Regions from separate parts of the Bacillus sp. FJAT-45350 genome, predicted to be linked through region 4. Evidence: riboswitches for the same ligand, from Rfam matches in the RefSeq annotation. Region 4 holds a riboswitch; each other region holds the start of a gene.
The links. A riboswitch is a leader RNA that binds a small molecule or an ion and turns the genes downstream of it on or off. The one in region 4 is predicted to bind lysine.

Region 1 (8,137 bases), on a different contig from region 4:
TGGCCAAAAATATAGGCTGAAAACGAAGAGCAATCAAAGCTTGACGTATTCCCGAGTGGTGCTCCATATTGATATGGTGTTCCTATGTATTGCTTTCCTGTTTCTACAATTCGGTCTGCTACATTTGATGCAAACGCTTTCGTAGGAATGAAAAGTACAATAAGTAGAAGCAAAAGTAGTTTTTTCATGATGTCTTCCCTCCTAACTGAATCATACTGCGAATATTATCCAACTTCACTAGTAGATTACTAGGGAAAAAACGTATAATTGGTAATAATCTAGTAAAAGCTCCATTTCTGTAAATCTAATTCCATTACCTGAGTTGATTTGAACAGAAAAAAAGACAGTATTACGAGGTTGTCATTACCTGTAATACTGTCCTCTATAAAGTTAGCGAATTGACTTGTCTAGACGAAGTAAATCTTCATATGACTCACGTTGAATTGCGAGCTTCGCTGTTCCGTTTTCCACAAAGACAACAGCCGGTCTCGGGATACGGTTGTAGTTATTTGCCATCGAATATCCATATGCTCCCGTACAGAAGACAGCCAAAATATCTTCATGTTTTGCTTTAGGAAGTGGAAGATCCCAAATAAGCATATCTCCACTTTCACAGCATTTACCCGCAATGGAGAACTTGCTATCAGCTTCATCTAATGCACGATTTGCAAGAATCCCCTCATACTCCGCTTGATATAATGCAGGTCGAAGGTTATCACTCATACCACCATCAACTGATAGATAATGACGAACCTCTGGAATTTCTTTTTCAGAACCTACTGTATAAAGAGTCGTCCCTGCATCTCCCACTAATGATCTTCCTGGCTCAATCCAGATTTCAGGTACATCTATACCTAATTGATTAGATTGTTCTTTCACAGCATCAATTGTGGCATTCACATAGTCTGAAACAGGAAGTGGCTTATCTCCTTCGATATAACGAATACCGAATCCACCACCTAAATTTAATACTTTAGGGATATAATTTAATTCTTCTTTCCATTTCTTCACGTGAGTAAAGATTTTTTCGACAGCCATCACAAATCCTGTTGTTTCAAAAATTTGAGAACCAATATGACAGTGAAGACCTAGTAACTCAAACTGCTCTTTGTCTTGAATTCGTTTAATCGCTTTATCAACCTGACCACTTAATAAATCAAAACCGAACTTAGAGTCTTCTTGACCAGTCGAAATATAATCGTGAGTATGCGCTTCTACACCAGGTGTCGTTCGAAGTAATACTGAAATTTTCTTTTGATGACGTTCACTTGCTTGCTCGAGTAAGTCTAATTCGTAGAAGTTATCAACGACGAAGCAACCAATTCCCGCTTCAACAGCAAAATCAATTTCTTCCTTGCTCTTATTGTTTCCATGAAAGTGAATTCTCTCCATTGGAAACTTAGCCGCAACAGCTGTATATAACTCTCCTCCAGAAACAACATCTAAGCTTAGTCCAAGGTCATCAACTAACTCTATCATAGCAATGCAGCTGAACGCTTTGCTTGCGTATGCAACTTGAGCTATTACTCCTTGCTTTTTAAAAGCCTCTTGAAATTGATGTGCTCTTTCTCGAATTAATTCCACATCATACACAAATAAAGGCGTACCAAATTCATTTGCTAACTTCACTGTATCAACTGAACCTATTTCTAAATGCCCAAGTTCATTTATTTTACTAGTACCATGTAAAAACATATTCTTCTCTCCTTAATAATGTTCATTAGAAAAGCAGCTAATGTATAAGGAACACTAGCTGCTATATAGAATATAGAAAGCAATAGTAACCTCAAGTCATAAGAATAGTACTCCACTATAATAAACACTATAGTGACAGTCCGTTACTTATTTAGTAACGACCCAGCAATAAAAGATTGTGGCATCCTCTTTCACTTCGGCAAGTTGACCTTCCCATTCGCTTCACAGTTACCACAAACTCCACAAATGTACTTTTTCACCTTGCACCTCTACCCCATCGTTTTGACGAGGCTATTCTTTATTTGGAATGTCAATTATTATCCCACTCTAACACAAAGAAGAATGAGGAGCAAGCCTCATTCTTCTTTCAGTATTACGATTGTTTAATTGGATCTTTAGGACCAACAATACTTGGTCTCTTTTTAATATTAGGTACTGATGTACGTACAAGTATTTGCCAGAATGCAGCTGGATCAAATGGTAGGAATGGCCACATATAAGGCTTATTTAATGTTTTAATGCTAACTAATAGAAGGAAGAAAATCGCTGTCGCAATAATAAAGCCGGGTGCTTGGAAAATAGCAACGACAATGAGTAGTAATAAGCGAACGACTTTCAACGCAATCCCTAACTCATAACTCGGTGTCGCGAACATCCCTATTGCTCCTAGTGCAACATATAAGATAACTTCTGCTGTAAATAAACCAACTTGAATGGCTATATCACCAATTAATAATGCAGCTACTAACCCAAGGGCGGTTGCTAATGGAGAAGGTGTATGGATCGCAGCCATCCTCAAGAGCTCTATCCCAATTTCAGCAATAAATATTTGAGCAAATATCGGTACATTTATGTCATCATTGGGACCAATAAAATCAATCGCCTCTGGTACCATGTCTGGTGTCATAACCATTAATAACCACAAAGGTAAAATGAATAATGAAATAACAATACCTGCAAAACGAACCCATCGTAGAAACGTTCCAATAGCAGGTGCTTGACGATATTCTTCCGCATGCTGTACATGGTGGAATAACGTTGTAGGAACGATGATAACACTCGGTGACGCATCAACGGTAATAACGACATGACCCTCTAATAAATGTGTAGCTGCCACATCAGGGCGTTCCGTATAACGAACAAGCGGAAATGGATTAAAGCCTTGTTTTACTATATACTCCTCAACTACCTTGTCCGCCATCGTTAATCCATCAATATTAATTGCTTTTAGTTCTTTTTTTATAATATCTACTAAATCTGGATCAGCGACATCTTCTAAGTATGAAATACATATATCCGTCTTTGAACGTTCTCCTACCTGCATAATTTCATTTCGGTAACGTTCATCCCGAATTCTACGTCTTGTTAATGCCGTATTTTGAATGATGTTTTCCGTATATCCATCACGAGCACCTCTTACAACTCGTTCAGTATCAGGCTCGTCAGGTCCTCTACCAGGATAGCTTCTAACATCTACAACAAAGGCTTCGTCTTCCCCTTCAACTAAAATAAATATGAGTCCTGAAAGCATTTGTGAAATGGCATCGTCTAACGTATCAACAAACTCTACTTGTACATGTGTTAGATGATTTTCAATCGCCCTCTTCACATTGTCTGGCTTTTCTTCCCTTGAGTCGACGAGCATTAATTCTCTTAGTACTTCAATGATATATTGAATATCACATAAACCATTTGTAAAGTAAATTTGGATTTCTTTATCAAAGATCGTTAATTTTCTTACCCCGACGTCAAAGCTTTTCCCAATTCCAAGCCTGGACTTAAGAGCAACTTCATTCTCTATAATTTTCTTTGAAATAGGCTGTTTCATTTTCTCTTGCTGCTCACTCATGATTTCCGCTCCTTTCTAAGATAATCTCCACTGCTTTCCTGGTGATGGGAGCGCCTTTTTCCGGGACATCTTGACCAGCCATCTTTCCAATATCACCGACACCTACAACAATAGGTATGTTCATTTCGTCCAATATATATACAGTATCTCCATCAATTCTACCTATTTCCAAATCTTGCAATCCGTTTTTGTCAACTCCATACTCAGTTAAGTTTCCATACCTATCAATGCTTACATCTACCTTCGTCCATTCCGAGAAATGTGTCGTTGACGCAACAGCAATTGCACCAAGTACTTCTATTGATGAATCATTTGCTACATAGCGCATAGCATGTTCACCTGGCCCTTCCCGTTGAAAGCCACAATCATCAAACATAACTAGAACAGGTTCAGTAGGAGCTTTATGAATCAGCTCTACTAACTCTTCACCTGATAACCTTGAAGGGTTCCCTCCTGAGCTCGTTATACAACGGCCACCTATTTGTTTTGCAACGATTTGAACTGCATGTTTCGCTGATTGATCGCCGTCCGTAATGAGAATGACTCGCTTTTTTTCACTCACTACTTTCACCCCCTCGGTTTGAATACAATTGCTACTAAAAAACCAAATAATATTGAAGTAGAAATCCCTACAGATGTAACCTCGAAAATTCCCATCCCTACTCCTAAAAATCCATATCTCTCTGACTCAGCCATCGCCCCGTGAACGAGTGAATGTCCAAAGCTAGTGATTGGGACGGTTGCACCTGCCCCGGCAAAGTCAATGAGCCTATCATACAAATGAAATCCATCTAAAAGTGCTCCGGCAACAACTAAGGTACTCATCATATGAGTTGGCGTTAGCTTCAGGACATCTAGTAAAAGTTGACCTACAATACATATAGTTCCACCAACAACAAAGGCAATTACATATTCCATCATGAATCTATCACCTCAGACTCTAAAACAACTCCATGAGCAATACATGGAATCGATTCCTTTTGTTGCATCATTGTAGGACTAAGAAGTGCTCCTGTAGCGACAACAAGCATTCGTTTAATCTTGCCTTTTTTCATTTCATTCACCAAATGACCATATGTAACAACAGCAGGACATGCACACCCACTGCCTCCAGCAAAAATATTTTGATCTTGGCTGTAAATCATCACACCACAGTCTTGATAATTATTATGGAGGCTAATCCCTTGTTCTTTTAATAACATTTTGACAATGCCACTACCAACTCTTGATAAATCTCCTGTCACTATTAAATCGTAGTCTTCTGCTTTTCTACCTGTATCCTGTAAATGAGCAACAATTGTGTCGCAAGCTGCTGGAGCCATAGCTGAACCCATATCAAATGGATTTTTAATTCCTAAGTCAACAACTTTACCAATTGTAGCCTCACGTATTTTTATCCCTAATTGACCTGGTTTTTTGCTTATTAAAGCTGCTCCTGCTCCTGTCACTGTAAAAGTAGAGGATTCTGGTCTCTGTCCACCAAATTCAGTAGGATACCTGAACTGTCGCTCAGCAGTGGCATTATGACTACTCGTTGCAGCTATTATTTTATTTGCATAACCACCATCAACTAAGACTGATCCCATAGCTAATGTCTCAATAGCTGTTGCACAAGCTGAAAACATTCCTAAAAAAGGAATTCCCATTGATCTAGCAACATAATTCGAAGTCACATTTTGATTTAATAAATCTCCTGCAAGAAAAAAGTCTATTTCTTTTTCTTTGAGATTTTGTTTTTGTAAACATGAGTCAATTGAATCCATTAATAATTTTCGTTCAGCTAGTTCCCAGTTGGCTTCACCGCAATAGAGATTATCATAGCTCGTATCAAAATCTTCTTTTAACGGCCCTTCTGATTCAATTGGACCTACAGCTGTACCCGTTGAAGTGAGATAGATTCCGTCTTCGAATCGCCATGTTTGATTACCAACGAGCTTCACATCGCTCTGCCTCCTTTGTTAGCTAATTAGCGTTTGAACAAGTAGTCTTGTGAGTCCTACTAAATAAGCTGACACAACACCAAACACAATAACCGCTCCAGCAATTTTGAACATATTCGAGCCTATCCCTAGAACAAGTCCTTCACTTTTATGCTCAAGAGCAGCGCTTGCAATCGCATTAGAAAAACCGGTCACCGGAACAGCTGAACCAGCACCTGCAAATTGACCTAACCTATCATAGACACCTAGTCCTGTTAGAAGCGCCGCTAGTAAAATAAGCGTCGCAATCGTAGGACTTGTAACTGTTTTTTCGGTAAGGTCAAAGACTCTAATGTAGAAATTTGATATTCCCTGTCCTATTGCACAAATGGCTCCGCCTATTAAAAAGGCTTTAAGGCAGTTTAGAAGATAGGGTGTCTTCGGTTGATATGGCTTTATTTTCTTTTGATACTCTTTTATTTTTTTCTTCTCAGCATCCACATTCTTCACTCCTTTTACATATCAACGAAATAAATCCAGTGAAATAAAGACCCACATATTTTCCCTAGAACTATCGCCATTAATAAATAAATTATTTTCTCAGCTACACCTATTCGCTTTGCAAGAATTGGAAATACGTTTAGTACTTCTGTCAGCGCGGCTGCAAGTAACCCTATAAACATCCCGGAAGCAAGACCAGTTGGGATAAGTAGAACTCTCCATAAATATAAAATAGAATCTTGTAAACTTACCCACGCTCCTATTAATGCGCCGATAATTATCGCTGCTTCATAGTAATGAATGAACTTACTTGTTTTTGATAATTGTGTAAGTCTTGGCACAATTCCTAATACTGTTAGAAACGCCACAAACCCAGCTCCAACTGCGAGCCCTCCAGAAAGTCCAACAAACATGATTAAAAACGATTTAATCACCATGTAACTTGGTTTCACTTTCACTATTTTCATGAGAAATAATGTATTGGTCTAGGTTTTGTTCATAATTGAACATTTCAACTTCAAGAGGGCTTGGTTCTTCATTCAATCGTTTACGAAATATATGATTAAAGAACAAAATCATACCGAGACCTAATCCTATTGAATACGGTATTTGAAATAGCAGTGGTTTAGGGTTTTCTTCACCTGTGATTGCCATATGAATTTTTTGATGAACCTCTTGCATACTCACATCTTCATGAAAATTCATAATCGCTAAACCTGCCCCTACAAATAACAAAAACCATATGAGGAGAAAATAAACGAGTGCAATTTTCTTTTTCTTAAATATGACTTGTAAGATTGCTTGTGGTGGACCTATAGATTGTACTTCTGTCCCTTGTCTTTCTCTCTGAATAATACGAATAAGCTTCATTACATCAATGACTACAAAATTTTTATCTTCCACTGTAACTTGATGAATCGGTAAACGAACGATAAAATCTCGTAAGTCTTTATCTGTAATGACCTGTGCAACATCCCCAATAGTCACTCGTTGATTAGGTACAACTTGAACTCGATGCCTCATGCGAAGGTACACGGTTTTATTCATTCAACAAGCTCCCCCCAATTGCAAGAAACGTTTTATAAAATAATGGAGAATGGCTAATGGCGAATTTGAATACCATATTCCTCTATATTTTCTAGTTAGGTTTAGTATGGTTAAATAGTGGATTTTCATTCTGAAAGAAAGGGGGAAAATCAATTGTTAATGTGTAATTGTTAATTTCTAATTTTTTAAAGCTTTCTTTCATCCCTAAATTCCCAAAATATTTTAGCTCTCTTAATTAACCATTAACAATTACGTTTGCTAAAAAAAAAAAAAGCAAACGTGCAACTATAAGTCGCCCATTTGCTCTTTAATTTGTTCCAATATTTTCTTTTCGAGGCGTGAAACTTGGACTTGCGAGATGCCGAGTCTGGATGCTACTTCTGATTGGGTTTGGTCTTGGTAATACCGTAGATAGACTATTAATCGTTCTCGTTCTTCTAGATGACGGATTGCTTCTTTTAAGGCAATTTTATCAAACCATTTGCTTTCCGAGTTATCAGCAATTTGGTCTAAGAGTGTGATTGGGTCACCATCATTCTCGTACACTGTTTCATGTATAGATGATAGAGAACGACTTGCCTCACCAGCAAAGACCACTTCCTCTGGCGTGATTTCTAATTGCTCTGCAATTTCATTTACGGTAGGAACACGTCCAAATTTTTTTGAAAGATCGTCCTTCACCTTACGTATTTTGTTTCCTAATTCTTTAATGGACCTACTTACTTTCACTGTTCCATCATCTCGAAGGAAACGCTGAATCTCACCAATAATCATTGGTACTGCATAGGTGGAAAACTTAACATCATATGATAAATCAAATTTATCAACCGACTTAATTAAGCCAATACAACCAATTTGAAATAAGTCATCTGGCTCATACCCACGGTTTAAGAAGCGTTGAACAACACTCCAAACTAACCGTGTATTTTTATTAACAATTAAATCTCTCGCATCTTGGTCACCAGCTTGACTTTTTTCGATTAATTTCTTTACTTCGTCATCTTTTAGATAGGCATCACTTTTCTTACCTTTTACCTCCACATCCATAAGCAGAACTCCCTTAATTGCACATTGCTTTACTTTTTGATAGATGCTTTTTCAAATAGACAGTCGTCCCCATTAAAGG
Region 2 (8,137 bases), on a different contig from region 4:
TAATAACGTTGACTAAGGTTAATAATTGTTATAAAGCAACCTAATATAACACCTACTGTTATATTACAGTTTTAGATAAGGGGAGAACGCCATATGTGTCAAATGGAAAAGTATCAACATGCATGGTCATTATATTTAACTAGTTGTGAGAAACATGGAATTACATGTAATATTGATTATTCAAGTTTCGTAAATTCATTGACAGTAGAACAAGTTGAGCAAATGTTCGAACACTCACTACAGCAAATAAACTAAAAACGAGGTATCTATTATGAACGCTCTCACCGACGTAGAAGTCAAAACGTAAACCGTCTGTTTCCTAATTAAAAGAGGAAATAGACGGTTTTTTTAGTGCAATTATAAATTATGAGTGATTCCAATTCATAATTCATAACTCATTACCCATAATTAAATTAATTGCTTTCTTCATTAATGATTGTTATCTTCTTATATATATTCGTAACGGTTACGCTTTATTAGGAGGAGGACAGGCAGTTGAATTGGTTATTTATTGGTATCATTCGCTTTTATCAAAGATTTATTTCTCCACTAAAACCACCAACTTGTCGTTTTTACCCAACTTGCTCTCATTATGGGCTAGAGGCCTTTCAGCGGTTTGGACCGTTAAAAGGATGTTGGTTAACAATTAAACGGATTCTAAAATGTCACCCATTCCACCCCGGTGGTATTGACCCTGTACCTGAAAAAGAAAAATGTAGTTGTAAAGAAGGTGAACAGAAATGAAGAAAACAGAGATAGTCATTCTATCCGGATTTTTGGGTAGCGGAAAGACTACATTATTACAACAATTATTAAAAGAAGAAAAACATAAAGACTCTCATGTCGGGGTTCTCATGAATGAAGCGGGAAGTGTATCGATCGATTCTACAGCCATTCCCGACTCAACTCCATTAAAAGAATTACTTAGTGGCTGTGTCTGCTGTTCAATCCAGAGTGCTCTTGAACCACAATTATTAGCTTTGTGTGAAGAATATACTCTAGATAAAATTTACATTGAAACGTCCGGTGTCGCTCATCCAATCGAAGTCCTCGATGGCTGTCTGACACCTACTGTTGCTGAGGTGGCAACGGTTAAAGGAATTATTACAACTGTTGATTTAATGAGGTATACAAACCAAAAAAAAATTAGTATTAAAATGAGAAAACTATTGAAAGAACAAATTAAACATGCTGATTTTCTATATTTCACAAAAAAAGAGTCTGTTACAGAAGAACAACAACTTGATATCCTTGCTGAGATAAGGGAAATAAATCCTCATAGTATACAGCTTACAGACCCTAAAGAACTCTTTACTCTGGACTTCGCTCTACATAATAGAAAACAATCTAATGAAAAGCTTCATGTGGAGAAAGACCTTCACATTAAGACATTTGTCTACCATTTAGAAACATCGCTTATGAAATCAGAATTTATTGAGTGGTTAGAACGATTACCATCCACCATTTACCGTATTAAAGGTTTTCTTTATTTAGATGATGACTTCTATTCAATACAATATTCATTTAGTATGCCTACATTAGTAAAGGAAACTCGTGAATTTCCTTCAAATCTTGTATTTATTGGTGAGAATTTAGACACTGATAAATTAGATAAAGAATTAAAACAACTCGAAAAATAGAGGCTGGGACAAAAGGTCTGTTTTTGGAGGCCACTGAAAAAGTCCAATCTAGACGATTCGAGAAGTGGTAATGGCTCCGCACGTTGCACGCTTGCTATGAGAAAACCACTCATAGCGCGCTTTTGAAAAGAGGCAACGGCTTCGCGCATTACTTAAAGGCCGCTGAAAAAGTGAAAATCACACTTTTTCAGCAGCCTCTGTTTTTGACCTTTTGTCCCAGCCTCTAAGCAATCAGCGGAGTAGCTACATCTTTTAAAAGGCTTGAAAAGGGGTTTGTTTCTCCTTTCAAGGCGCCGTAGCGAACGGAGCGATTGCACCCTCTATTGAAACCTTGTGTCCAAACCTCTATTTTTCACCTTCAAATTAATAACTGGTAGTATATGGATAATTTTACTTATAACGAATAATTCATATGTTTTTTACCATAATAAGAGACAGAAGTACATTAAACGGGAGGAGTACCTTAAATGAAAAAAACTATCCTTTCAATAATAACGCTTTCTTTAATCTGTATATTATCAATTGGTTGTAACGGAAATGACCAAGCAAATGATATTGCCCAAAGTATTGAACGGCAGAATACAGAAAAAAGAACTACAGTCATTGAACCACCTAGTGTAAAGCAACAAAATAAACAACGTGTAAATGTTCCACAAGAAATGGAAGAATACGCTGATGAATTTGGTTATTATCTTGATCAATTTTACTTGGCGATTGATGAAATGAGAACATTCTTTTTTGAAGACCGAAATAATCAAAAAAGAGTAGATGAATCCCTAACGTTAATTCGAAGCATTAATGAACACGCCGACAAAATCCTTCATCTACGTACACCTCACGAATTTGAAGGACTTCATGAAGTACACATGAGTGCGTTAATTGAACTTGATTCGCTCGAAGATGAGCTCGCATCTATTGATGTTAATAATGAGAAACAAATCCAGATGGCAAGGACTTATTATGAGAATACTGTCATCTCTCTTAAGCAAATGCAAAGAGAATACAAAGAAGTGTTGGAAGAATTCGGTATCAACTAGGAATATAAAAAAATCTTTTAAATGCATTGAGGTTGGGTCACAAGGTCAAAAGCGTCCTTGTGTCCCAGCCTCTATTCACGTTATCTAGTAGTACCATCTAGGTTATCAATAATTTCACTCCATGCTGCACCAATACCTTCAAATGGCTCAGCCGTACTAAACCCTTTTTTCAAAGCTTTAATACGATTTGCATTTAATCGGTCAGTTGCAATATATATATTTTCCAAGCTCATGATTTTGGATAAATCATTTCGTAATTCTAATTCAAGCTTTTTTCGATTTTGCTCACTCGACTTTACACCGACTAATGTTTTATTATCTATTGTGATTACATGTACTTCATGTACATTGTTAAAAGCAAGTAAGCGGCTTTGGATAACACTCTCTAAATCATTCTCCTGTTGAATTGTTATTCCCGATTTCTCCATATGTGGCTTATCACTCATCATACGCTTATCGTGTAACAGTCCTGGACTATTTGTTAATACTCTTGAGCCTACACGATTTGTCCCTTGATTTGGCATACTTAAATTTCTCTCACCCGAAATATTAATATTTTTTCTTGCAATATCTTCACTATACTTTGTTCTTCCCTTAGGAGTTTCATCAATAACCATCATATCTGTTAAGGGGCCCTCCATATAGCGTACTCGTTCTGTTCCATATCCACTAAAACCTTCATTTTCGTTAGCATTTGCCCCCATGATTTGCTTCTGCTCTAAAGAGCAACCAGAAAGTAACCCTACGACAAGTAAACTTGATATAACTGTATAAACGATTCTCATGGTAACCAAGCTCCTTTTTCATTTCTTTTATTTATAGCTTGTGACATGTCGACTTTTTTACTCAATCAATATTTGGGAGAATTAAGTGATAAGAATCGCTAATAAATTAATTACTTTTCACATTGTCAATTGACTAACTTTTACTTGACTATTATTTTACCCCTACTTTTCTGTTTTTGTCGTTTTACCACTATTATTGGGAGAAATACACTAAAATTGGTAAATAGATTCCCTTTAGTTCATGCTTTATGTATAATAACTTTTGAATTCAAGATAATTTAATATGGAGTGGTCATGGTGATAATGCTCGCAATCGAAGCAAAACGACATCAGATGTTAACCTATGCAAAGAAATACGGATTCACATCTGACAAAACTGTTCAATGTAGTCAAGAATTAGATAAACTTTTAAATATGGTGCAATGCAATTCACAATCTAAAATATAAAAACATAGATAAAACTCTCTACTTATTTTTTTAAAAAGTAAATATTCGTTCACATTTATTAGTACTTTAGTATATAATTGACTTAGCACTATGGAGAGGTTACTTAATAATTAGTTGCAATTGTATCTAGAGCTAATTTAAGGAGTGAACGAACATGAGTATAGAAACAGCTAAAATATCCAAAGATGAAATACTTATGAGATTAAAGGTGTTAGATGGTGTAGATGTATCTTCTGTCACAAAGTATGAGATCGAACGTATCCTCAAAAGTGTTTATCGCGTTGGTTTTGCCGATGGACAGCTTGAATATGAAAAAGAGATTAAGCACAAAAAGGCTGAATCAACAGTGTAGTCGCTGATGATTCAGCCTTTTTCTCTGCACTTTGGAATTATTTATATAGTAATTAGCGGTTGTGCTCAAAAGGCTTTTGAAGGATACGACTTAAGTCTGATAAAATTCGAATGCCATCTTTACGACCTTCTTCATGAAACGCTCGTCCATTTCGTAATTCTCCTTCTAAATAACGTACTTCATGAAATCCTTTTTCATCATTAACAACATAAATCTCTTCTGCTGTTACTCTTTTTGAAACGATTTCATTAATCTCTTGCTTCACTTTTTCTTCTTCTTGATTTGAAATAATACCTACGATTACTGTTCGTTCATGAATGACAACACTTGCATCTTCTACCCCATCAACATCTTTAATTTCACTCGTTAATGCATTTAAAATATCTCCGTCTACTCGTTCTTGATATAGAATATTGTCCTCTCTCGTGTTCGTTCCTCTACCTGTCATACTTTTTGCTACCATTCCTGGCTGACGACGAAACTTAGAACGCTCTTCTAACGTATTTGGCCGAAACTCCAATGGTTCTGTTTCAAGAGCCGGCTCTCCTGAAATCTCGACCCCTCTTGCTTCATCAGTTGGACCACAACCTGTAAGCACACTTTGAATCGCCAGAAACACAATAGCAAACACTACATATAAGAGCTTATATTTCACGATAACCTCCCCTTTCTATTTTGAGAGCACTGAAAAAATGCGTCCCTCACTTTTTCAGCGTTTTTCTCGAATAGGCTATTTTAGACTTTTTCAGTGGCCTTTTCTATTTTTAGGTTTACTTACATCATTAAAAAATAATCTTGTTACTTAAAGGAAATTTTCCTAATAACCATTGCAATCAATAATAATATTTGTTAAGGTAGACACACAAATCAATATTCTTTACTTCAAAAATTGAAGTGAGGATAGAGGTGCAAAGACCATAAGTAATTAATCTGAGGATAATGAGGTCCGTTGATGATTTATGAAAGGGGGATTTGCCGAAGCCAAGAGATTCTCATTTTTCTTGAGGCTGGTTTTGCATTTAATAAATGCAGAACTGTCATATAGCGTTTTCGCTATATGGAGGGCTATCTCACGCATGGAACATTTCTATGGAAATTCCAAGCGGTAATGAGGCTCTCATTACCGCTTTTTTGCGTATTCCTTTAAAAAAGGGACAAATTAGAGTAGCTCTATTCAATATGACACAACGAAATGTAGTCAATACTATCGATCAACTTACTTGAATAGAGGGGGAATTTAACATGTTCTTTGGAAATGTAGTAACTGCTATGGTGACACCTTTTGATCAGGACGGAAACGTAGACTTCCAAGCAACAAAAACTTTACTTAATCACTTACTATCAAATGGGACTGATGCTCTTGTTGTTGCAGGAACAACAGGTGAATCACCAACATTAACAACTGAGGAAAAATTAGAATTATTTCAATTCGTTGTAACAAACGTCAATGGAAAAGTACCTGTTATCGCTGGTACTGGCTCAAATAACACTGCTGCTACAATCGCTTTAACGAAAAAAGCGGAAGAAATCGGTGTAGATGCTGTTATGATTGTTGCACCGTACTATAACAAGCCTTCTCAAGAAGGAATGTATCAGCATTTCAAAGCTATTGCTGAGTCAACAAACTTACCAGTGATGATTTATAATATACCTGGACGTAGCGCTGTAAACATCTCTGCTGAGACAACAATTCGCTTATCCAAAATTGAAAATATTGTATGTACGAAAGAAGCTAGTGGAGATTTAGATGCAATGTCTACAATCATCCAAGAAACTGATGAGAACTTTAGCTTATACAGTGGAGACGATAGCCTAACATTACCAGTTCTTTCTATCGGTGGCACAGGAGTTGTATCTGTTGCTGCGCATGTAATCGGAAACGAGATGCAAGAAATGGTAACTAGTTTCCATGCTGGTGACGTGAAAAGAGCGGCAGCAATTCACAGACATACTTTACCGACAATGAAAGCTTTGTTCACAGCTCCAAACCCATCACCAGTTAAAGCTGCACTTGAAATGAAAGGTGTTCCATGTGGTTCGCTTCGCCTACCACTTCTACCGTTAAACGAAGAAGAACGCCATCAACTTCAACTTGTTGTACAACCAACAATGACATTTTATGTAAGCTAACTTATATGAACTAAGCTATTGCTCATGTGGCAGTAGCTTTTTTTGTAGTTGGAAAGCACATCCTCCCCTCAATTCATCATTCTTAAATCATAATTCATAATTAATATTGTAGTTTTCTCCCCCATTTCTTGGTAGGATATAGATGATACATACTATAGTTTTTATTCTATAATATTGATTAAGGGGGATTGTAATATATGTTTACAAAAGGGGAAAAAGATGCAATATATAAGGTTATTGAACATCGCCGTGATGTAAGAAGCTTCAACGACAAACCAATTCCAGAAGATGTGGTTGAACGTATTTTAAAAGCAGCTCATGCAGGCCCATCTGTCGGCTTCATGCAGCCTTGGAATTTTGTTATTATTACTTCTGACGCAGTGAAAGAAAAGCTAGCATGGGCTGCTGATAAAGAACGACGGGCATTAGCCATTCATTTTGAAGATACCCGCCAACAAGAATTTTTAAACTTAAAAATTGAAGGATTAAAAGAAGCGCCTATTACGATTTGCGTTACATGTGACCCAACACGAGGTGGGTCTCACGTTTTAGGTCGTAATTCAATACCAGAAACAGATGTCCTTTCGACTGCCTGCGCAATCCAAAACATGTGGCTTGCAAGCTGTGCTGAAGGATTAGCAATGGGATGGGTAAGCTTTTATAAGAAGAATGATGTGAGAGATATATTAGATATCCCTCCACATGTGGATCCTATCGCTCTAATGTCACTTGGGTACACTGACCACTATCCTGAGAAGCCAATCCTAGAATCAACAGGCTGGGAAGAACGTCGTGAACTAGAAAAACTTATTTTCCAAGATAAGTGGGCCCAAAAGCGATAATGTTTGATTATAAAAAACGCGTTGAGCAAAATGATATCATGTGCTCAACGCGTTTTTTATGTGTTTTTTATAATTGTTATGATAATCGGTCTGACAATTCGTTATTTATATAAAATGATGAATTTTCCCGAGGCTTTCAGACACTGAATCAGTTATTGCCTTATAAACATTAATAAACTAGGCCTTTACACCCTATTAACGGAACTGTTGTCCTATTACTTCCTAAACAATTGCCTTTTTTCAATAATGAAGGAATTGCTGTCCAAAAAAACTTAGCACTTTCCCTATCATGCTGCTTGCTTTTTCTTTACCTTTCTTAAAATCTTATCATCAGCATATCCAGTACCTAATAAAACAGCGAATACGATAATAACAAAACCAATCATCTGAACAGGCATTATTTGCTCACCAAGGAAAATAGCTGAACTCACTAACCCGAAAAATGGAACAAAATTATTAAAGACAGCCGTTTGACCTGCCCCAATCCGTTGTATAGCGGAATTAAACAGAATATGGCCGATAGCAGTTGCTACAATAGCTGATGCAAAGAAGATTGCCCATACATATCCAGGTGTGTTTACTACACTTCCTAATCCACCTGGTTCTAGTACTAAACTTATAAGAAATAACATAGAAGAACCGATGATTAACATAATACCTGTCATAAATTTCGAATCTATTGTTGCTGTTGCTTTCTTTATATAGATAAAGCTCAGAGCTTGGACAAGCATTGCTAGAAAAACAAATAAATCACCGTAATTAATTGAACCTACTCCCCCACTACCATTCAAAATGATAAGTCCAACACCAACAAGACCAAAACAAATCCCTACTAAACGTAGACGTGTTAACTGATCATTTAATAGCAATAGGGCAAAAAGTGACGTCGTTAATGGTAATAAAG
Region 3 (8,137 bases), on a different contig from region 4:
GAGGACACTGAAAAAACACCAAATAGATGATTCAAGAAGCGGTAATGGCTTCGCACGCGCTTGCTACGAGAAACCACTCGTAGCAAGCTTTTAATAAGAGGGAACGGCTACGCGCATAACTTTAAGGTCATATAAAAGTGAAAACCACACTTTCAGTGACCAAGTCTAATGAATTTTTTAGTGTCCTCCATTTACTTTTTTATTTTAAAACTTACTAAAATTGGGTGCTATCACTATAACGTTTTCTGTGTAATTACATAGTGTAAAGTAAAGAAGATTTGATGTCTTCTTTTAAATATCTTTTTAGGAGGTTTTTCATCATGACACACGGATATACTGGCGGTTTCGCGTTAATCGTAGTGTTGTTCATTCTATTAATCATTGTAGGTTCTGCTTACGTAGGTGTAGGCTACTAATTACCTCACGTAGGTCTAACCTACACGTATCCCTTTAATGATTAGCTTTTCCGAATAAGAAACCTGCTACGGGGCAACCTAGCAGGTTTTTCGTTTGTGTCATCATGTACAAATCCTCTCATAACAATTAAATCTATTAGACCACCCAGCCATTCCCTCTTTTTGATATAGAACATCTTAAACACCCGATACATAGCTAGGGGTGCCCTAAAGGTATGTATCTACCTTTGGAGCACCCCATATTAGGCGATTCTATTTTAATATCCTACACCTGGTCCGAACCCGTGGCCGGGACCGTAGCCAAAACCTTGACCTTGACCTGGACCTGGACCTGGACCTGGACCAAATCCATGACCTGCTCCAAATCCATGACCTGCTCCAAATCCATGACCTGCTCCAAATCCATGACCTGGACCAAATCCATGACCTGGGCCGAATCCATGACCTGCTCCAAATCCATGACCTGCTCCAAATCCATGACCTGGACCAAATCCATGACCTGCTCCGAACCCATGACCTGGACCAAATCCATGACCTGCTCCAAATCCATGACCTGCTCCGAATCCATGACCTGCTCCGAATCCATGACCTGGACCAAATCCATGACCTGGGCCGAATCCATGACCCACACCACCTAATCCTGCACCTAACCCTACACCCGCAGCAGCCGCTGCTAGCGGTAGAAGTACTCTTTGATTACTTGTATCCGCTCTATATCCTGTAGGAACATTTGCATAAGAATAATTTCCGTACATATGATTCATGCTATCTCCTCCTAACATTACATTCTCATTGTATGTAGGGTATATATACTTGAGCATGTACCCATTAAGTTTAAAAAATCTATAATAGGAAAATAAAAACAAAGAGGGTGTATCTAAGGAAAAACCTTTAGATACACCCTCTATCAGTTATTTCTTAGTAACCATATCCTACATATGAAGCACCAATGATGATTAATAGAATGAATAGAACTACCACTAACGCGAATCCACCTGTATGACCGTAACCTGACATTCTAACTCCTCCTCGTTTTTAATTATTGTGAATAACCATCACACAGTCACTATATGCATGAAGGCTATGAGTGTTTGGGTGTCTAACTATTTTGTAAAAAAATTTATAAAAAGCATTTCAAATATGCTAAATTATACAAATAAGGGTAAAATCATTATTTTATATACGATAAACTAGAAAATAAGAATACTAACATTAAGATTGGTGATAGCAATGCATGACATATTTAAATTTAAATTTATGGGAGCCCGTGTTATTAAAACCGGTTTAGCTGTGTTAATAACTGCTTGGATTTGCTTGCTGTTAGAATTACCTGCCATCTTTGCTGTAATTACTGCCATCGTTTCTATTGAAAGAACAGCATCTGATTCGATACGGAAAGGTTTAATTCGTTTCCCAGCATCTGCGATTGGTGCTGCTGTTTCAATTAGTTTCGCTTACATGTTTGGTGAATCAGCTATGACATACGCATTTGCTGCAACGCTAACGATCATTATCTGTAATAGCTTAAAATTACAAGAAGGAGCTTTAGTTGCCGTATTAACTGCAGTAGCAATGGTCCCTTCGATTGAAAGTCAATATTTATTAACATTCTTATCACGCTTAGGAACTACATCGATTGGGTTGTTCATCGCAACAATTGTCAATATCGCAATTTTACCACCAAAATTTACTGGGCTTATCAATACGAAGCTTGATTCACTTTTTATCGCAAGTAGTACTGTGTTAAAAGAATCGATCGAACAGATCCTAAATCAAGAAATTAAATACACGAAGTCCGCTTCAAAAACATACTTAAAGCTAAGAGAAGGTGGCGATGACGTTCTTAAACTCTCTCGTGCCCAAAGACAAGAATGGAAATACCATAAAGTGAAGAAAAAAGACCTAAGAAAATTTTATGACTCTCAAAAAAGACTTAACCTTCTAGAGCGAATCATTCTACATCTCGGCAACTTACAATACATGAATCAAAAAGTTGAATTTACCCCTGAACAAAAGAATCTTATTGAAAACCTTTTAGAATCAATGGTGAAAATTCTTCAAGATGAAAAACATCAAATACCTGATAACCATTATTTATATATTGATGAGCTAGACATCCGATTCAAATATCAGAGTAATAAACAACCAAGTAACCAAGAACAGTTTTACCATCACTTCACACCTATTGTCATCATCTTCTACGAACTACTTTCCCTTCATGATACACTTGAGGAACTAGAGCAACTGGTGAGGAGTGAGTAATTATTAATTATGAGTTATGAGTTATAAATTTAAATTCCAATTAATAAATCATAATTCATAATTCAGCATTCTATAGTATACTTGTTGTTAGAAATCATAATAACGAACATAAGTTTTTGTTTTTAGTGGGAGTGGAATTGATGAACAAGACGAGTAATTTACAACCATTTTTAAAATGGGCAGGAGGAAAAAGGCAGCTTTTGCCTGTATTAAGACAATATCTCCCCGAAGATTATAATCGATATTTCGAACCGTTTATTGGTGCGGGAGCATTACTTTTTGATATAGCACCAAAGGAAGCTTATATAAATGACGTCAATCAAGAGCTTGTGAACGTTTATCAGACGATTCGTGACGATGTTCACAAGCTTATTACTTATTTAGAAATACATGCTGAAAAGCACGGACAAGATGAGAATTATTATTATATAGTGAGAGAATGGGACCGTAATGGAACAATTGAGAACATATCTCTAACTGAACGAGCTGCTAGAGTGCTCTACTTAAATAAAACATGCTTTAACGGCTTATACCGAGTAAACTCTAAAGGTCAATATAATGTACCAAAAGGTAGCTATAAAAATCCTAATATTGTAAATTCAGACGTCCTTTTAACTGTCCATGACTATTTAAATAAGAACAACGTAACAATAACAAACGAAGATTTTGCAAAGACTGTATTAGAAGAAGCGAAAAAGGGAGATTTAGTCTATTTTGATCCACCATATGATCCTGTTTCTACTACTTCTTCTTTTACAAGTTATTCCCAAACGGGTTTTGGAAAAGAAGAACAAGTACGTTTGAAGGATGTTTTTGTTGAGCTTGCAGATAGAGGTTGCTATGTCATGCTTTCAAATTCATATACGGACTTTATTCGTGACTTATATGGACAAGCTAACTTTGAAGCGATTCCAGTAAAAGCAACCAGAAGCATTAACTCGAAAGCTACATCCAGAGGGAAAATAGATGAGGCGGTGATACTTAGCTATGTCTCAAAAGACAAAAAATGATGTTGCGTGGGAGTTTCTTTTTGATAAATATAATATTGTGCAGCGTATTGAGCGAGATGGATTTTATCGTATAGCAGCGAATGACATACGTGAAGTACGCGAACCTCGATTAATGTGTAAATTCGATCATAGGACGAGCTTACCACAACCGTTTAAAGAAACGAAATTATCGATTCTTCCTCTCTCTCGGAGCGAATATGTAATCGGCAACTTCGAGATTTTCGAAAAGGTTAAATACAATAAAGATCAAATTCCTACCCGTGTTAGCATTCCTGATTTTATTGATACAATTAAACGTGATGACTTGTACTCTGAAAGCGCAGCTCTCCATGCAGCTCATGTTTCAGGAATGTTTCAACATGTACTAGAACTAAATAGAAACGCTCCTCTTTTACAAACTGTGTCAGGGAGAATGGGTTCAAAGCATTTCAACTATGAAGTTAACCTTGCTCATGAAGGTTCCTTTTCAATCAACGTAGAGGGTTCTCAAATTGAGATTGATGGAGGATATGAAACGAAAGACTCCTTTCTAATCGTTGAGGCCAAGAAGGAAACTGTGAAGGACTTTAATATTCGCCAATTATTCTATCCTTACCGTGTTTGGAAGAACAAAACGAATAAAAATATTATACCAATATTCTTCACACACTCTAATGACATCTTTAGTTTCTTTGTCTATACATTTGACGACGACCAAGTGTTTAATTCTATTCGCTTACTGAAGCAGCAAGATTTTATTATTGATAACGAGAAAATAACAATAGAAGAAGTCCTACATCTCGCACACTCCACACCCCTTGTCGAAGAAAGAACGGATATCCCCTTTCCACAAGCGGATACATTTGAAAGAGTCGTAGATTTATTAGGGTTACTTTATGAACGAGAAATGAGTCCCAACGATATTGCTGAGAATTACGACTTTAATGGTAGACAATCTTATTACCACGCAGATGCTGGAGTTTATTTAGGCCTCATTGAAAAAGTCAAAAAGAATAGAACCACTTATTTCAAACTAAGTAACAAAGGTCGAAACATTATGTCTATGTCATACAAAGCAAAATATATGTCACTCATCTCTTCTATATTAGAACATGCTCCATTCAATGTTGCATTTCAAGAATGGGTTCCTAACCAGTTCCTAAATAAGGAAAGACGAATCGAGATTATGAAAGAAAATAAAGCAAATGTAAATCCAAATAATAGTACGATTATACGTAGGTCGCAGTCTGTTCAAAAATGGTCAGAGTGGATATATCGATTAACACAAATTTAAAAAATTTTCTCAATATAATTTGATATCTCTGTTTATCTTACCTAATCTTTCAACTTGACCATATTTATATTACTGATATAATAACTAAGGCGTTTACAATTTAATATTACCTTGTCTTTCGATGAGGTAGAGGTGCGAAAACTATAAGTATACAATGTGAGGCTGACAACCATTGACCATTGTAAAAAGGAGTTTTCGCCGAAGCAGGGAAAATGTCAATTTTTTCTGTTGGGGTTGCCTTAAATAAGGGTAACACTGTCATTATGAAGATGAATTTATGTTCATAATGGAGAACTACTGGTCGTGGCAGATTTACTACATTACAGAGTAATGATAGATATGTCTATCACTTCTCTGTTTTTTTGTGTTCTCTATTATTGTATGGATCATCTACACATTGTTAAGGAGGAAGAAAATTGATAGGAACTATTTTTTCATTAATCCCCCCTCTTCTTGCCATTGTGATGGTTCTCTTAACAAGAAGAGTAATTTTATCATTGGGTGTCGGGGTTATATCTGCAGCCTTACTACTTGAGAGCTTTTCTCCGGTTGCTACAGTCTCAACAATCCTTGCTAGTATAAGAGATATTTTCATCTCTGATGGTGGGTTAAATACATGGAATGTCTACATTCTATTATTCTTATTTCTATTAGGAATTATTTCAGCATTTATTACGATTTCAGGCGGAAGTCGTGCATTCGGGGAATGGGCATTAAAGAGAGTCAAAACAAGAGTTGGAGCGCAAATTGTTACAGCATTCCTTGGCATTATCATTTTTATTGATGATTATTTTAATGCATTAGCTGTAGGACAAGTTAGCCGTCCGATTACTGATAGACACCGTGTATCTCGTGCAAAATTGGCCTATATTATTGATTCAACATCTGCCCCAATCTGTGTTGTTTCACCTATTTCAAGTTGGGGAGCATATATTATCGGGATTATCGGGACGATCTTTGCTACACATCAGATTACTCAATATACTGCCTTTTCAGCATTTATTCAAATGATTCCATTAAACTTCTATGTTATTACTGCTATTTTATTAGTTTTTGTTACAGCAATTTTCAATATTAATATTGGTAGTATGAAAAGACATGAACAAATGGCAGTGAAAACTGGTCAAACGTATAATACTGATAAGGGTAAGATTCCTGGTGAATTATCTGAAGACTTACCAGTAAGCAAAAAAGGAACAGTTCTTAATCTGATTGTTCCTATCATAGCACTAGTTATCGGTACAGTTGGAGCTATGATTTATACTGGAATTGAAGGTACTGATGGTACTGCAACCATTCTAGATATTTTCGAAAATACAGATGTAGCAACGGCTTTACTTTATGGTGGTATATTTAGTGTAGTGATTAGCTTTATTTTATTCTTAACTCAAAAAGATTTGTCGGCTGGGGTATCCGGTCTTGCTGTTAAAGCAGGGATTAAGAGTATGCTTCCTGCCGTGTATATCCTTATTTTCGCATGGAGTATCGTTGATTTAATTGGTCAGTTAGAAACGGGTCAATATCTTGCAGGATTAGTAGAGAATTCTAACATTAACATTGGTTGGTTACCTGCTATCCTATTTGTTATCGCTGGAATTATGGCATTCTCTACGGGGACGTCATGGGGAACATTTGGCTTAATGCTACCAATCGCTGGACAAATTATGGCTGTTATCGATGTTTCTCTATTATTACCAGCATTAGCTGCTGTCCTAGCAGGCTCTGTATTTGGAGACCATTGTTCACCAATTTCTGATACAACGATTCTCTCTTCTACTGGCGCAGGCTGTCATCACGTTGATCACGTAATTACACAGCTCCCTTATGCTGTTATTGCAGGAGTGATTTCAGTAATTGGATATATTGTTCTTGGATTAACAGGAAGCATGATAATAAGTTTAGTGACATTATTAGTAACCTTTGTCATCGTCATGATTGCTCTCATTACGTTAACTAGAAAACAATCATACTAAACAGAACAAAATCCACATAGAGGAATTTGTTAAAAGCAATGTGCGAAGCCACTACATGTTTAAAAGTTCAGTGACAAGTGATTTTCTTATCTCTGAACGAGTAGTGCGCGAAGCCATTGCCCTACTTATCCACATTGAAGTATTTTAAAATCGTTCGAGGCCGCTGAAAAAGTGTAATTTTCACTTTTTCAACGGCCTTTAATCGTTCGTAGAAACTTTTTTGTAATAAATGAATTCACAATTCAGACTTTTCAATCCGATGGTGTTATAATCATTTTATTTACTATAGATTAAGAGGAGAATATTTTATATGCAAGTTCAAACAAAAAACGTTACAACGCCGGTACCACAAGAAAAAACAGCATATCGAATTTTACTTATCATAGGTTTTGTCCATCTATTAAATGATGCAATTCAAGCTCTCGTACCTGCAATGTTTCCTATTCTCGTACAATCAATGGGATTAACCTTTACACAACTTGGACTAATTGCATTCGCACTAAACTTAACTTCCTCCCTCATTCAGCCAGTCGTTGGAGCATATACCGATAGAAAACCATCACCGTATGCACTTCCAATAGGACTTTGTTTTACGTTGGTTGGTGTACTTGGAATAGCCTTTGCTCCATCTTTTTGGTTAGTAATGTTATCCGTTATTTTTATCGGCCTTGGCTCTGCTACCTTCCACCCAGAAGGTTCACGAGTAGCTTATATGGCAGCTGGAAATCGCCGTGGCTTTGCTCAATCAATCTATCAAGTTGGTGGAAATGCCGGCCAAGCACTAGCTCCGTTAATTACCGCTTTGATACTCGTTCCACTTGGACAGTTCGGAGCGATATGGTTTACCTTTGTGGCAGTACTTGCCATTGGTCTTTTATTTTATATCGCTAGATGGTATTCAGAACAAGTGACGATTACAGCAAAAGCGAAAAAAACAGCTAAATCAGTAGATAAAAGCCAATCAAAAGTTCATCGCAAAGTAATTCTTTCGGCTATTAGCTTGTTAATTTTTCTAGTCTTTGCACGTTCATGGTTCCATGCTGGAATGACAAACTACTATGCTTTTTATTTAATTGAGCAATACAATCTAACGATTAGTCAGGTACAAGTATATCTATTTATTTTCTTAGCAGCAGGTGCTTTTGGAACATTTGCCGGTGGACCTCTTGCTGACAGATTTGGAAAAAGAAACATCATTATGCT
Region 4 (8,137 bases):
GTATGTAATATGTACCTAAAATTGCAGCTCCAATTAATTCAATGATGATAGCTACAAGTAGAATACCTCTCATCAAATTAACTAACCCTGAAAAGGAATTCTGATTTTGGTCAACCATAATGAGCATGCGTTGTGAGAGGATAATTTTCTTACCAAACAACATCCATACAAATGTTCCTAATGTCATAATCCCAATTCCACCGAGCTGAATGGCTAGGGCCAGAAAGATAATTCCTATTGTGCTATATGTTTCAGAAACGTTCACAACCGTTAGACCAGTTACACTTACGGCACTAACAGACGTAAATAACGCTTCACTATATGATAAAGTTACCCCACTCTGTTGAGATATTGGTAAAAATAGCAACAAGCTAAAAAGAATCATTGCTACAATATAAGAAATGATAATGATACGAAATGGAGTTAAAAATTGATTTAATGATGATTTCATAATATTACCTCCAACTTAGTTCGGAGTTCAGTATATCACTTCCTAGATAACGAATCTATAGAGAAAAAAGTGCTTTGAGATTATAATTAACTTATATAGAGAGGGGTTACATGTATGGCAAAATCAAAAGATCCAATCTTGGAAAGTGAACAGACAGTGCCTGTTTATGGTTACCATCTTATTCGAAATGTATTACTAGAGGAATTTTTAGGTAAAGAACATGAACAGACTTTATACTGGGCTGGTAAATCACTAGCTCGTAAAAATAAAAAAGAAGCGATTGATGACATTATACTATTCTTTGATAAGGCAGGGTGGGGAACACTTACCTTTGTAAAAGAAAAAAGAAATGAAATGATGTTACAATTAACATCTTCCTTGCTAGAAGAAAAAATCCCTTTATGCTATCAATTAGAGGCAGGATTTCTTGCTGAACAAGTCCAGTATATAAAAGGATACATAACTGAGGCGGTCTATACGACGAAGAAGGATAAAGTTCTCTTTACTCTCCATTGGGATGAAAAGGACAGCATTAAATAAAATCAATAAAAAAGTCTGGGACAAAAGGTCCGTTTTTGACCTTTTGTCCCAGACTCTCATTTTTGCTTAAACTGTTAGTGCTACTTCTTCAAGCTCAAATGCACGATGAAGGGCTTCAACAGCTTGAATCATACTAGTCTCATTTACAACTGCAGATACTTTAATTTCTGATGTGCTAACCATTTTAACCATTACATCACTTTCAGATAACACTTGAAACATCGTTGCTGCTACACCAGGGTTAGATACCATACCCGAACCGATAATTGATACTTTTGCTAAATCCTCTTCGTGATATACATCCTCAAATTTCAAAGACTCTTGATTCATATTCAGTAACTGCAAAACTTCTTCTAGTGCTGCCCCATTAATAGAAAAAGAAATATTGGTTGTACCTTTACTACTTTGATTTTGAATAATGATATCTACATTAACCCCTGCTTCAGATAGAAGGGTAAAAACTGTTGATAGAGTTGTTAATTCATTTGGTAAGCCCGCAATTGTTACCTTCGTTACATCATTTTCAAACGCAATTCCTCTTACTATTAGATTTTTCTCCATCGATACTTCCTCCTCAATCAAAGTTCCTTCTTCTTCAACCATACTTGAAGCAACCATTAGCTTTACATGATGATTCTTTGCAAACTCAACAGCTCGAGGGTGTAGAACACCAGCTCCTAAGTTTGCCATTTCTAGCATTTCATCATAAGAAATTGATAATAGTTTTCTAGCATCTTTAACAAAACGAGGGTCTGTTGTGAAAACTCCCGTTACATCTGTATAAATATCACAGCGTTCTGCTGAAAGTCCCGCTGCTAATGCTACAGCTGTTGTATCTGAACCACCTCGACCAAGTGTTGTAATCTCACCTGTATCTGAAACCCCTTGGAACCCAGCAACAATAACAATTTTGCCAGATTCTAAATGCTTTTCGATTCGCTCTGGCTTTATTTCTGTAATACGAGCATTGCCATGAATTTCCTCAGTCATCATTCCTGCTTGCCAGCCTGTCAGTGATACTGCTTCATGACCTCGTTGCTGAAGTGCCATTGTTAATAACGAAATTGAGATTTGCTCACCTGTTGTTAATAGCATATCCATTTCTCTTTTACTCGGTTTTTTAGATATTTGTTGAGCAAGTTCTACCAATTGGTCCGTCGATTTCCCCATAGCTGAAACAACTGCCACCACTTGCTTCCCGCTGTTTACTGTTTTAATAATTCGGTCTGCGACATGCTGAATTCTTTCCACAGATCCAACTGATGTTCCACCGTACTTTTGAACGACTACTGACATCTTCTCCATCCTTTCATTTAGGTAAATAAGGACACAAAAAAACAACAGAAAAGAGAAACCCCCTCACTGTTGTTGTCATACCTATCCGGTACCACACTTGTTCCCTTACTCACGTGAGATAGTTCTCCACACAACTTTTAGGTTGGCTGTGTGACAGCCCTGCACTTATTTAATACAGGTCCAGCTCAAAGAGTATTGAGACTCTTATCACTTCGGCAAATTCCCCTTTCAATATTCTTCTTAGGTACTCAATCACCTCAGAACATTTACTAATGGTCTTCGCTCCTCTACCATCACTTCAAAATATGAAGCGCGGCTTATTAAGTTAGTTTTCATAATAACAAAATTTTATCTATCTGACAATAAGTTTTACTTATTTACTTTTCACTTAAATGTTTAATAATTTCTTCAGCTACTTTTTCAGGTATTTTAAGTTTTTTAAATTCCTCCATACCCGCTTCCTTCATTTTTTTCACTGATCCAAAATGCTTAAGTAGCTGTTGTTTTCGCTTTTGTCCAACTCCTGGAACTTCATCTAACACTGAGGATATCATCGACTTCCCTCTCGTTTGACGATGAAAGCTAATCGCAAATCGGTGAACTTCATCTTGAATGCGCTGTAATAAATAAAACTCATGACTATCTCTTTTTAACGGGACTTCCTCTGGTGGATTACCTATCAATAGTTGTGACGTTCGGTGCTTTTCATCTTTTGCTAGTCCACATACTGGAATCGAAAGACCAAGCTCATCCTCAATAATACTTTGAGCTGAAGAAATTTGACCTTTACCACCATCAATGACAATTAAATCAGGTAGTGGAGCACCCTCTTTTAATAGACGAAAGTAGCGTCGTCGAACAACTTCACGCATCGATGCGTAGTCATCAGGACCTTCTACATCTTTGATTTTATATTTTCGATAATCTTTTTTACTTGGCTTTCCATCTAAAAAGGACACCATTGCCGATACTGGATCGGTTCCTTGGATATTAGAATTATCAAATGCTTCTATTCTATACGGAGGGCTAATTTGCAGAACTTTTCCTAGGTTTTCTACAGCCTTTACCGTGCGCTGTTCATCTCTTTCAATTAAAGAAAATTTTTCTTTAAGAGCAATTTCAGCATTTTTATGAGCTAATTCAAGAAGCTCTTTCTTTTTCCCTCTCTTTGGCTGTAGCACTTTCACTTGTAACAATTCGCTTAGTAAGTCGCTATCGATATTATCAGGTAAAAGAATTTCGGAAGGTTTAATATGCTCCTTTTTCATATAAAACTGTCCAATAAACGTTAATAAATCTTCTTCCGGCTCTTTATAAAAAGGAAATATCGAGACATCCCTTTCAATTAACTTCCCTTGTCTAATAAAAAAGACCTGTACACACATCCACCCTTTATCATAGGCAAATGCGAACACATCTCGATTCACTTGATCATTTATTGTCATTTTTTGCTTTTGCATGACCATATCGATATGCTGAATTTGGTCTCGGAGCTCTTTTGCTCTCTCAAAATTTAAATCTTCAGAAGCTTTAAGCATTTTTTCTGTTAACTCTTTTTTTACTTCCTCGTGTCCCTGGTTTAAAAAGCGAGTAATTTCTTGGACCATCTGTTTATTTTCATCTTGATTGACTTCATTAACACACGGGGCCAAGCATTGATTAATATGATAATAGAGACAAACACGATCAGGGATCGTACTACACTTTCTTAATGGATATAATCGGTCTAATAATTTCTTCGTCTCTGTAGCAGCACCTGCATTAGGATATGGACCGAAATATTTCCCTCCATCTTTCTTTACTTTTCTAGTCGTAATTAGACGAGGTTGTTCTTCAGATGTAATTTTCAAATACGGATAAGATTTATCGTCTTTCAACATGACGTTGTACTTAGGGTCATGCTTTTTAATTAAATTCATCTCTAGGATTAATGCTTCGATATTAGAGGATGTAATTATATATTCAAAGTCAGTGATTTCACTAACTAATCTCTGTGTTTTTCCATCATGGGATCCTGTGAAATACGATCGAACGCGATTTTTTAAAACCTTAGCTTTTCCTACATAAATAATCGTACCTTGATTATCCTTCATTAAATAACAACCAGGTTGGTCTGGTAATACAGCCAACTTTTGTTTTAGTGACATAGCCCTTCCTCCCCTCACTTTTAATTATGAGTTATGGGTTATGAGTTATCAATAATAAGTAAATGTAAATGTCTCTTATTAATATCATATCAAAAGTTAAGTATATTATAGTTTCCATTCAAACAGAAAAAAAGTCTGTTACCAGAAGTAACAGACTTTTCATATTATAGATGTTTGTTAAGTAACTCTGCAAGTGCTTCTTTTGGTTGGAAACCTACCACTTGGTCTACTTTTTCACCATTTTTGAAAACCATTAGTGTAGGGATACTCATTACACCATATTTACCAGCTACTTCTTGGTTTTCATCTACATCAAGCTTAACTATTTTTACTTTTTCTCCCATTTCACCATCTAATTCTTCAAGTACAGGAGCAATCATTTTGCAAGGTCCGCACCAAGGTGCCCAGAAATCTGCAAGAACTACACCTTCACTTGTTTCGTTTTGGAATGTTTGGTCTGTTACATTTACAATCGCCATTGGAAAATCCTCCTTAATTTGTCGTGCTTTACTTCATATTGAATTATACCACCTGAAAAATACGCATGCTAATATCTTGCTCATTGATACCAGATCTCACAAACAGTATGTATGATTTAACAATGTAGGTAATAATTAATGAAGAAAGCTGTATTTAATTAGTATATTCGTCATAAAATATTCCTTTTCCTTCTTATTAATTAAGAAAAAGTAAAGCGACTCTTATTAGATTTACTTTTTCTTATACTTTCTTATATAAAATAAGATAAGCACGGAATATTCCATGCTTATCTTTTCCCATTATACCTTAAGATACAACTACTTTTTTCAATTCTTCTGTTAAAATTGGCAATACATCAAACAAGTCTCCAACAATACCATAATCAGCTACTTCAAAAATTGGAGCTTCTGGGTCTTTGTTAATTGCAACGATTACCTTAGAGTTACTCATTCCAGCTAAATGCTGAATAGCTCCTGATAAACCTACTGCAATATATAAGTCAGGTGTTACAACCTTACCAGTTTGACCAATTTGAAGTGAGTAATCACAATACTCAGCGTCACACGCGCCACGTGAAGCACCAACTGCTCCACCAAGAAGTTCAGCAAGCTCTTCTAATGGTTTAAAGCCATCTTCACTTTTGACACCACGGCCACCAGCAACAATAATCTTTGCTTCTGATAAGTCTACACCACCAGTTGTCTTACGAACGATTTCTTTAATTTGTGTACGTAAATCTTTAATATCAACGTTTACACTACTAACATCACCTGAACGAGACTCATCTTTATCTAGTGCAGGAACGTTATTTGGACGAATTGTAGCTAGGACTTTCCCAGCTTCAATAGTCTTCTTTTCAAAAGCTTTACCTGAGTAAATTGGGCGCGTAAATACTACTTGGTCTCCCTCAACCTCAACTTGTATTGCATCTGAAATAAGGCCAGCCTCAAGTTTCATTGCAAGACGTGGAGAAAGGTCCTTCCCTAGTGCAGTATGTCCCATAATAATGCTATCTGGATTTTCAACATCTGCCACTTGTAATAGTGCTTGCTGGTATGCATCTGTTCTATAATCTTTTAAGTCACCGTGCTCTACAGTAATAACACGATCTGCTCCATATTGAATCATTTGTTCTGCTAATGCAGAAACACTTTCACCAAATAATGCTGCAACTACTTCTCCACCTTCAGATACTACCTTTGCTGCTGCAATTGCTTCAAATGATACATTACGTAATTCTCCGTCACGAACTTCACCTAGAACTAATACTTTTTTAGACATATTGATCCCCCCAATTTATATGACTTTTGCTTCTGATTTTAGCAATGAAACAAGCTCTTGAACTTGAGCATCTAATTCACCTTCAAGGATTTTTCCTGCTCCCTTTTGTGGCGGTAAAAAGATATCAATTGTTTTTGTTTTTGCTTCAACATCATCTTCATCAATATCAAGATCATCTAAATCTAATGTTTCTAACGGCTTCTTCTTCGCTTTCATAATCCCTGGAAGTGAAGGATAACGTGGCTCATTTAAACCTTGTTGAGCTGTTACTAGAACTGGTAAAGAAACTTCTACTGTTTCTTGGTCCCCTTCAACATCTCGAACGATAGTAGCGGTTCCACCATCAATTTCAATATTTGTAATTGTAGTTACTTGTGGAATTCCTAGAGCTTCTGCCACTCGTGGACCAACTTGTCCAGAACCGCCATCAACTGCTACATTCCCTCCAATAATTAGGTCATACTCTTGCCCTTTCAAATATGTAGCAAGTAGTGAAGCTGTAGTGAATTGGTCTAACTCATCAAGTTCTTCGCTATCGATTAGAACTGCTTTATCTGCTCCCATCGCTAATGCAGTACGTAATTCTTTTTCTGCATCCTCTTCACCTACAGTTACTACCGTTACTTCTCCACCATGCTCGTCACGTAATGTGATAGCTTCCTCAATTGCATACTCATCATATGGATTAATAATAAACTCAGCGCCACTATCATCTATCTGACCATTACTTATAGCAATCTTTTCTTCAGTGTCAAATGTACGCTTCATAATAACAAAAATATTCATCATATTCCCTCCCAATAATAGTAAAACTGTTTATAATTTCAGAATTAAATTTATTTATTTTTAAATTCTGGTTTTCTTTTTTCTATAAATGCATTGATACCTTCTTTACCGTCATGAGAATCAAATGCTACTCCAAATGCTTCTGCTTCCTTCGCAACACCTTCAAGGTAGTTTTTATCCTTTGAATATGAAAGAAGGTTTAAAGCTAGTTTCATAGTTAATGAGCTCTTTTGAGCGATTTTCTCCGCTAGCTTAGTAGTTTCTTCTAACATCACTTCTTGATTTGGATAAGCGTAATTTAGTAAACCTAAGGAAACTGCTTCTGTACCTGTAATTGGATCACTAGTTAACAGCATCTCAGTCGCTTTTGCTTGCCCTACTAATCTTGGTAAACGCTGGCTTCCTGCAAATCCTGGTACTAATCCAAGTTGCAATTCTGGTAAACCAAGCTTTGTATCTTCAGTTGCAATTCGTATGTGACAAGCCATTGCTAGTTCTAGTCCACCACCAAGTGCTGCTCCATGAATCGCAGCAATAACTGGTTTAGGAAAATGTTCAATACGTTCAAATAAATCTTGACCGTATTTTGCTAGTTCAGCAAACTGCTCACCACTCTCAACTGTTGTAAATTCCTTTATGTCAGCACCAGCTGCAAAAAAGCGTCCTTCTCCTTGTAATACAATGACCTTTACTTGCTCGTCTTGTTCGACTTGGTCTAGTGCACTCGACAGTTCTTTAAGAACAGTAGAAGATAGAGCATTTGCTGGTGGACGATTTAAAAGAATCGTTGCAATGTGATTTTCTGTCTTTACTACGAGGTTTTCCATTATTCTCAATCACTCCTCTCAAATTCAGAAATCTTGTTAGTTCGTTGCTAAATTTTATAGTTGATTGCGAAAACCATTTAATAATGTGTTATGTAATGGTTTTGCAAGTGCTACCAAATCATATTTACACTCTTTCATGACCCAGTTAGTAACTACTTCATCCAGAGTACCAAAGACCATCTGTCTAGCTAAGCGAACATCTAGTGTTCCAGAAAAGTAACCGCTTTCTTTTCCTTCTAATAAAATATTATCCATTAAAGCTAAATATCCTTTAAGAACATCATTAATTTTAAATCTTAGCTTGGTATTTGATTGTCGTAACTCTAATT

Region 1: it holds a riboswitch for lysine, as region 4 does, so the genes downstream of both, lysA (diaminopimelate decarboxylase) here and CD003_RS18680 (aspartate kinase) in region 4, are expected to answer to the same signal.
Region 2: it holds a riboswitch for lysine, as region 4 does, so the genes downstream of both, dapA (4-hydroxy-tetrahydrodipicolinate synthase) here and CD003_RS18680 (aspartate kinase) in region 4, are expected to answer to the same signal.
Region 3: it holds a riboswitch for lysine, as region 4 does, so the genes downstream of both, CD003_RS09000 (Na+/H+ antiporter NhaC family protein) here and CD003_RS18680 (aspartate kinase) in region 4, are expected to answer to the same signal.

Annotation. Positions count from the first base shown of each region.
Region 1 is NZ_NISU01000001.1:2,061,008-2,069,144, forward strand. It holds gene CD003_RS10355 (LysM peptidoglycan-binding domain-containing protein) at 1-188, opposite strand, end outside; gene lysA (diaminopimelate decarboxylase) at 391-1,695, opposite strand; lysine riboswitch at 1,793-1,975, opposite strand; gene CD003_RS10365 (spore germination protein) at 2,069-3,544, opposite strand; gene CD003_RS10370 (stage V sporulation protein AE) at 3,537-4,106, opposite strand; gene spoVAE (stage V sporulation protein AE) at 4,112-4,462, opposite strand; gene spoVAD (stage V sporulation protein AD) at 4,462-5,484, opposite strand; gene spoVAC (stage V sporulation protein AC) at 5,503-5,964, opposite strand; gene CD003_RS10390 (stage V sporulation protein AB) at 5,979-6,401, opposite strand; gene CD003_RS10395 (stage V sporulation protein AA) at 6,391-7,011, opposite strand; gene sigF (RNA polymerase sporulation sigma factor SigF) at 7,297-8,058, opposite strand; gene spoIIAB (anti-sigma F factor) at 8,072-8,137, opposite strand, start outside.
Region 2 is NZ_NISU01000001.1:1,843,282-1,851,418, forward strand. It holds gene CD003_RS21845 (hypothetical protein) at 94-255, shown strand; gene yidD (membrane protein insertion efficiency factor YidD) at 496-744, shown strand; gene CD003_RS09260 (CobW family GTP-binding protein) at 741-1,640, shown strand; gene CD003_RS09265 (hypothetical protein) at 2,108-2,677, shown strand; gene CD003_RS09270 (YhcN/YlaJ family sporulation lipoprotein) at 2,758-3,462, opposite strand; gene CD003_RS09275 (aspartyl-phosphate phosphatase Spo0E family protein) at 3,766-3,909, shown strand; gene CD003_RS09280 (hypothetical protein) at 4,064-4,261, shown strand; gene CD003_RS09285 (YhcN/YlaJ family sporulation lipoprotein) at 4,314-4,916, opposite strand; lysine riboswitch at 5,155-5,337, shown strand; gene dapA (4-hydroxy-tetrahydrodipicolinate synthase) at 5,504-6,391, shown strand; gene bluB (5,6-dimethylbenzimidazole synthase) at 6,589-7,233, shown strand; gene CD003_RS09300 (DMT family transporter) at 7,521-8,137, opposite strand, start outside.
Region 3 is NZ_NISU01000001.1:1,779,956-1,788,092, forward strand. It holds gene CD003_RS08970 (YjcZ family sporulation protein) at 321-416, shown strand; gene CD003_RS08975 (hypothetical protein) at 674-1,180, opposite strand; gene CD003_RS08980 (YjcZ family sporulation protein) at 1,335-1,433, opposite strand; gene CD003_RS08985 (FUSC family protein) at 1,647-2,678, shown strand; gene CD003_RS08990 (DNA adenine methylase) at 2,819-3,688, shown strand; gene CD003_RS08995 (type II restriction enzyme) at 3,666-4,961, shown strand; lysine riboswitch at 5,081-5,266, shown strand; gene CD003_RS09000 (Na+/H+ antiporter NhaC family protein) at 5,378-6,934, shown strand; gene CD003_RS09005 (MFS transporter) at 7,245-8,137, shown strand, end outside.
Region 4 is NZ_NISU01000002.1:431,133-439,269, reverse strand. It holds gene CD003_RS18690 (TrkH family potassium uptake protein) at 1-451, opposite strand, end outside; gene CD003_RS18685 (YslB family protein) at 566-991, shown strand; gene CD003_RS18680 (aspartate kinase) at 1,058-2,287, opposite strand; lysine riboswitch at 2,399-2,585, opposite strand; gene uvrC (excinuclease ABC subunit UvrC) at 2,665-4,434, opposite strand; gene trxA (thioredoxin) at 4,599-4,913, opposite strand; gene CD003_RS18665 (electron transfer flavoprotein subunit alpha/FixB family protein) at 5,221-6,195, opposite strand; gene CD003_RS18660 (electron transfer flavoprotein subunit beta/FixA family protein) at 6,211-6,981, opposite strand; gene CD003_RS18655 (enoyl-CoA hydratase) at 7,032-7,808, opposite strand; gene CD003_RS18650 (TetR/AcrR family transcriptional regulator) at 7,863-8,137, opposite strand, start outside.